DNA from 3 places in the Enterobacter cloacae complex sp. 394I7 genome. Region 1 is predicted to be linked to each of the others. Evidence: predicted binding sites of a transcription regulator. Region 1 holds the regulator's gene; each other region holds the start of a gene.
The links. The regulator CRP, encoded in region 1, controls carbon source genes, mostly activating them, when cyclic AMP is high. The targets are predictions, from matches to a motif close to ATGTGANNNNNNTCACAT.
Positions count from the first base shown of each region.

Region 1 (2,274 bases):
GACGGCATTGATTACCCCTGGCTGCTGGCGATGCTGCAGGGCTCATTTATTTCGCACATGAATACGTTAGTGGTTCCGGGCGGAAAAATGGGGCTGGCAATGGAATTAATTATGATGCCGCTGGTGCAGCGGTTGATAGAAGGGAAGAAAATCGCCTGATGATTTCCCTCTCCGCGTGGGAGAGGGCTTCGGTGAGGGCATCGGGGTGAACGATGCCCCCCAATATCAGGCGTCGATCACTTCATACGAATGCGTAATTTTTACCGCTTTCTCGAGCATTAACGCGACCGAGCAGTATTTCTCCGCTGAAAGATCGACCGCGCGTGAGACCGCCGCGTCTTTCAGTTCTTTCCCGCTGACGATGAAATGCAGGTTAATGTGGGTGAACAGGCGTGGTGCCTCTTCGCGGCGTTCTGAGGTGAGTTTTACTTCGCAGTCGGTCACATCGTGCCGGCCTTTTTGCAGGATCGACACCACATCAATTGCGCTGCATCCACCTGCTGCCATCAGCACCATTTCCATTGGGCTTGGTGCTTTATCGCCGGAGTTACCATCCATCAAAATCTGGTGTCCTGAAGCGGACTCGCCCAGGAACGTTAAACCTTCAACCCATTTCACACGCGCTTGCATATTCACTCACTCCAACGTTGCATTTTTGGTGACAGATTACGCGTGCGTTACATTTCTCGCAATGGAAGGCGACCTGCGTCATGCTGAAGCGAGACACCAGGAGACACGCGGCGAAAGCTATGCTAAAACACTCAGGATGCTACAGTAATACATTGACGTTACACATGTATGCAGAGGACATCAAACTTTACTGGCTGCGAAACGTTACGATAGCCGACTTCCCAGGGTATGGGTAAGAATTCGATTGCAACCCCAGAGTCCGGATGCATCTTATGACTCTGGTGACAGCTTATAACAGAGGATAACAGCGCATGGTGCTTGGCAAACCGCAAACAGACCCGACTCTCGAATGGTTCTTGTCTCATTGCCACATTCATAAGTACCCATCGAAGAGCACGCTGATTCACCAGGGTGAAAAAGCGGAAACGTTGTATTACATCGTCAAAGGCTCGGTGGCAGTGCTGATCAAAGATGAAGAAGGGAAAGAGATGATCCTTTCTTATCTGAACCAGGGCGATTTCATCGGTGAACTGGGCCTGTTTGAAGAAGGCCAGGAACGTAGCGCCTGGGTTCGTGCAAAGACAGCATGTGAAGTGGCTGAAATTTCCTACAAGAAATTCCGTCAGTTGATTCAAGTTAACCCTGACATCCTGATGCGTCTTTCTTCGCAGATGGCGCGCCGTCTGCAGGTGACATCTGAGAAAGTGGGTAACCTCGCCTTCCTGGACGTGACCGGCCGTATCGCTCAGACCCTGCTGAATCTGGCGAAACAACCCGATGCGATGACTCACCCTGATGGCATGCAAATTAAAATTACCCGTCAGGAAATCGGTCAGATTGTCGGTTGCTCCCGTGAAACAGTGGGCCGTATTCTGAAAATGCTGGAAGATCAGAACCTGATCTCCGCACACGGTAAAACCATCGTGGTTTACGGAACGCGTTAATTCCGCTCAAACGGCGTGCCATCGCAAGGTGTCACGCCGTTTTTGTCTCTATTCCCCATGTGGCGCAGGCTGATTTATCACCCGGAAGTTAACTACGCACTGCGGCAAACGCTGGTGTTGTGCCTTCCTGTGGCCGTGGGCCTGATTCTGGGCCATCTTCAGCAAGGTCTGCTCTTCTCTCTCGTTCCCGCCTGCTGCAACATTGCCGGTCTGGATACACCGCATAAGCGCTTTTTCAAACGGCTGATCGTGGGCGGCTCGCTGTTTGCGGGTTGTAGCCTCGCCGTACAGCTTTTGCTGGCCCGCGATATCCCGCTGCCGCTGATCCTCACCGTCCTGGCGATGACCCTGGGCGTAACCGCTGAGATCAGCTCACTGCACGCACGTTTGCTTCCCGCGTCGCTGATTGCCGCCATCTTCACGCTGAGCCTTGCGGGCAACATGCCGGTGTGGGAGCCGCTGCTGATCTACGCCCTCGGTACGCTGTGGTACGGGCTGTTTAACTGGTTTTGGTTCTGGCTGTGGCGGGAACAGCCGCTGCGGGAATCCCTGAGCCTGCTCTACGTGCAGCTGGCGGATTACTGTGAAGCCAAATACACCTTGCTCACCCAGCATACCGATCCAGAAAAATCACTGCCGCCGCTGCTGACGCGTCAGCAAAAGGTGGTGGACCTGATAAGCCAGTGTTATCAACAGCTGC
Region 1 covers NZ_JBXWCR010000006.1:22,439-24,712, forward strand. Annotated here, with positions in the region: gene AC2FAP_RS18540 (phosphoribulokinase) at 1-159, shown strand, start outside; gene AC2FAP_RS18545 (OsmC family protein) at 226-630, opposite strand; gene crp (cAMP-activated global transcriptional regulator CRP) at 942-1,574, shown strand; gene AC2FAP_RS18555 (YccS/YhfK family putative transporter) at 1,632-2,274, shown strand, end outside.

Region 2 (2,274 bases), on a different contig from region 1:
AGCAGAATGTTTGACCACAAAACCGTCAACGGCGTACCGTCTTTACGCAGTGGATGCCACTCGTACATATCCTTTAGCGGCGAGACATTTACCGACTCCCTGACCCGTCGCCGCTCTTCCGGGTCGGGGTAAAACAGTGAGAGCGGATCGGCATGGGCGCTGATCTCCGCCATTGTCCAGCCAAACACTTTTTCACACTCAGCATTCCACAGCACGCAGCGGTTAAATTTATCGAATGAGTTCATTAAAACAGGCGCTCGTTCAAACAGGGTTTTATATTGGGTCACCACACGCTGCATTTCCTGCGCTGTTTTTTCACGAACGATAATTTCTGAAAAATAGTCTTTTAATTTTTCGACCAGCACCGCAACAATACTTTTCAGGATGGCCAGAGAATATAACGGCTCAGCAAACGCCAGAAAGAAATAGCCGCTGCCTTGTCCGTTATGGGTTGAAAGCTTACATAACACCCCGCTTTGCAATTGCGAATAGCCAGGATGATGAGCGGAGAATAATGCGCGGCCGATATTCTCTTTCCAGTAGACGACCCGCCACGCACGGTGATGCTTCTCCAGCAGGGTACCGGCAAGAAAATCGGCCACCTCAAATGAGTGACAGGTCACTTCACCGGCACAGACCACGCGCTGTAGCCCGTCAGTATCAACGCTAATCCAGGCCAGGCTTGCCCCGAAGGCCCGGTTGATCGTCTCAAGCATCTCACTCAGCGAACAATGGGCGTGAAGCTGGGGCATCAGATCTGCCAGCGCATGCAACGCCCGCAGGCTGTCATTAACAATCTCACGTCGTTTTTCTTTCATTTTTTTCGCAGATTATTAAGCGTTAAACCGGACGCAACTTTCTTCAGATTCAAAAATCGGCGAGCCAGAGCAGGATGCTGAATATCAGCACAGCTGGAGTGCGAGACGTTGTGTGTAATTAAAAACGTACAAAGAGAAAAACCCAATAAAATTCAAAAACCTGAATTATAGAATGCGAGTAAATTTATTTATCCACTCAAGCATAATCCAAAGGGTTGTTGCTGTAAACGTTCTACAGCACACCTCAATTTGCAGAGGTTTTGTTATCTCAATGAATTTATTACCTGGAAGCGATAAAAGGGGGTCATTAGCGTGCAAAGATATATTTTCCCCTCAATCCTCGTGCGACGCCTGGCTGTGATAATTCCTGCTTTTTTCACCCGTCTGAGGCTGGCGAATAAATCAGCAAATGTGATATAGTTCACACATATTGTGTAACGAGAAACACTGTTTCATTCAGTTCGTCTGCTTTGTTGAGGATGGGTTTTATGGCAACCATTACTACCAGCATGGTTCTCCTGCGCTGGCCTTTGTTAAGTGCGGTGCTGATGTTCCTGGCCAGCACGCTAAACATTCAGTTTCGTAAATCTGACTATGCTGGCCTTGCTGTCATCAGCACCCTGTTGGGGTTGGGCGCAGCATGCTGGTTCGCAACGGGCCTGCTTGGCATCACCCTGCTGGATCTCGCTGCCGTCTGGGAAAATATTAAAGTGGTCATGGTGGAAGCCATGAGCCATACCCCGCCAGACTGGCCGATGGTGATTACCTGATCCCTGAGATGAATAAAAAAACCCAGACCGAGGTCTGGGTTTTTTATTTTAAACCGTCGGATATCAGAACGGAATATCGTCGTCGAAGTCCATTGGGGGTTCGTTAGACGGTGCTGGCGCGGACTGCTGCTGTGGGCGAGACTGCGCGCCACCGCTGAACTGGTTGCCGCCCTGTGGCTGCTGAGGCTGACCCCAACCGCCCTGCTGCTGCTGACCGCCACCTGCTGGTGCGCCACCGCCCTGACGGCCACCGAGCATCTGCATGGTGCCACCCACGTTAACCACAACTTCCGTGGTGTACTTCTCAGCGCCGGCTTGATCGGTCCATTTGCGGGTACGCAGCTGGCCTTCAATATAAACCTGTGAACCTTTACGCAGATACTCACCAGCCACCTCCGCCAGTTTGCCAAACAGCACAACGCGGTGCCATTCGGTCTGCTCTTTCATCTCACCGGTCGCTTTATCACGCCAGGATTCGGAAGTAGCCAGCGTAATGTTGGCAACTGCGCCACCACTCGGCATGTAGCGTACTTCCGGGTCCTGGCCCAGATTACCGACGAGAATCACCTTGTTTACGCCTCTGCTGGCCATGTTCGTGTCTCCTGAATACGTTTCTTAATAGTGTAAACGCGCGAGTGTACCATTTCCACGCTGCAATTTGCATAGTTGCGTAGTCGGTTCCGAAA
Region 2 covers NZ_JBXWCR010000009.1:48,995-51,268, forward strand. Annotated here, with positions in the region: gene AC2FAP_RS21205 (sensor domain-containing diguanylate cyclase) at 1-818, opposite strand, end outside; gene AC2FAP_RS21210 (YjcB family protein) at 1,307-1,588, shown strand; gene ssb1 (single-stranded DNA-binding protein SSB1) at 1,652-2,179, opposite strand.
Region 2: a site for CRP is predicted at 1,228-1,245, ahead of AC2FAP_RS21210 (YjcB family protein). Genes of this name have one in related genera too.

Region 3 (2,274 bases), on a different contig from region 1:
GGATGCCACCTGCTGTGTGCCACAGACGAAGTCGCTGGCAGGGGTCGCGGCGTAAATCAGGCCGCGTCTGGTGGGGCGCTGGCCCGGGGAGAGCACTTCAACAATGGCGCTCTGGCCGGATTTGGCAATCGAGCCGAGGGCTTTTTCCACCACGTTCGCCAGACCGCCTTTTTTATTGCCCGGAGAGGGGTTGGCGCTGCGATCGGTTTGTCCCATGTCGAGATAGTTATCGTACCAGGCCATCTCCTCAAGCAGGCGTTTGCCCACCTCTTCATTGATGGCGCGTGGGGTGAGCAGATGGATGGCATCACGCACTTCGGTCACTTCGGAGAACATCACCGTGGCGCCACAACGGACAAACAGATCCGAGGCATGGCCCACCGCCGGGTTCGCCGTGACGCCTGAAAACGCATCGCTGCCGCCGCACTGAGTGCCTATCACCAGCTCTGACGCCGGGCAGGTCTCGCGCTGGCGCTGGTTCAGTTTTTCCAGATGGAGCTCCGCCACCTGAAGGATATCGTCAACCATTGAACGGAATCCGACGTGATGCGCATCCTGTAAACGAACAATGCTGGCCTCGTCGACCGGAATGGCATTCACATCTTCGGTGCCCTGCAGCAGACGCTCTGGCTGCAGCTTTTCGCAACCGAGACCAATGACCATCACTTCGCCACCGAAATTCGGGTTCAGCGCGATGTTATGGATGGTACGAATCGGTACCACGGCCGCCGGAGCATTGATGGCCACACCGCAGCCGTACAGATGGTTCAGACCTACCACGCCGTCGACATTCGGGTATTTCGGCAGCAGGTCGCGCTCAATGATTTTCACCACGTAATCCACCACGCCTGCCACGCAGTGCACGCTGGTGGTGATACCGAGCAGATTCTTGGTGCCTACGCTGCCGTCCGCATTCCTGTACCCTTCGAATGTGTACCCTTCCAGCGGGGGCAGTGGCTCAGGAACTCGGGTGGCCAGGGGGAGCGTGTTCAGCGGCGGCGCTTCGGGTAGCTCAACCAGCGACTCCTCAATCCAGCTCCCCTGAGGAATAGCGCGAACCGCATACCCGATAACTTCGCCATACCGCACGATTTCACCGTGGGCCGGGATATCCACCAGAGCGACTTTATGCCCCTGCGGAATATGTTCAGTCAGCTCCAGCCCATCCGGGAAACGAGTTCCCGCTTTTAGACCGTTGTCGTTAACAATTATCGCCACATTATCCGTGTCGTGAACTTTGATATAGAACGCCGTCGGCGACGCTTGTCGAATTTCAATGTCGGCCATTGTTCAATATTCTCCAGCAAAATGTCTGATAGTAAATGCAGCCAGGGGATGTTTATTTTCTTATCGCAGAAATAAAGACGCGGCTTGAGTCAATAAAGAATGTCAGGAGACGAGATATCAAAATGTGATCCCGATCGCTCCTTAAACCCGGCGCAGATGCCACCCGGCCAGCAATGCCTGATTCTGTGCATCAGCGCCCATCACGTTGTGCATATGCTCAAAATATTATCAAAACACGCCGCAATGCTTGAGCATTAAAACAATGTGCTGTTATGACGTGAGGATTATACTGAATGACGATTTTATAACGCCTAAATTAAGTCAGGAAATAAATATAACGCTGACGCTGCGTCTGAAAATATAAATATGAACCTGAATAAGACTGCGGAATTAAAAAGGTAAACGTGATGAATAATGATATCTTCCCGAATAAGTTTAAAGCGGCCCTCGCGGCGCACCAGATCCAGATTGGCTGCTGGTCCGCGCTGGCAAGCCCCATCAGCACCGAAGTACTGGGCCTGGCCGGTTTCGACTGGCTGGTGCTGGACGGCGAACATGCGCCGAACGATATCAGCACCTTTATTCCGCAGTTAATGGCGCTCAAAGGGAGCCATAGCGCGCCGGTGGTTCGCGTCCCGACCAACGAGCCGGTAATCATCAAACGTCTGCTGGATATTGGGTTCTACAACTTCCTGATCCCGTTTGTGGAAACGGAAGAGCAGGCGGTGCAGGCCGTGGCGTCAACACGTTATCCGCCGGAAGGGATCCGCGGGGTCTCCGTTTCCCATCGCGCCAACATGTTTGGCACCGTCCCGGACTACTTCACACAGTCCAACAGCAACATCACCATCCTGGTACAGATTGAGAGCCAGCAGGGGGTCGATAACGTCGACGCTATCGCTGCCACCGACGGTGTGGATGGCATCTTCGTTGGCCCAAGCGATCTTGCTGCGGCATTCGGCCATCTGGGCAATGCGGGTCATCCGG
Region 3 covers NZ_JBXWCR010000008.1:150,801-153,074, forward strand. Annotated here, with positions in the region: gene garD (galactarate dehydratase) at 1-1,287, opposite strand, end outside; gene garL (2-dehydro-3-deoxyglucarate aldolase) at 1,695-2,274, shown strand, end outside.
Region 3: a site for CRP is predicted at 1,410-1,427, ahead of garD (galactarate dehydratase). Genes of this name have one in related genera too.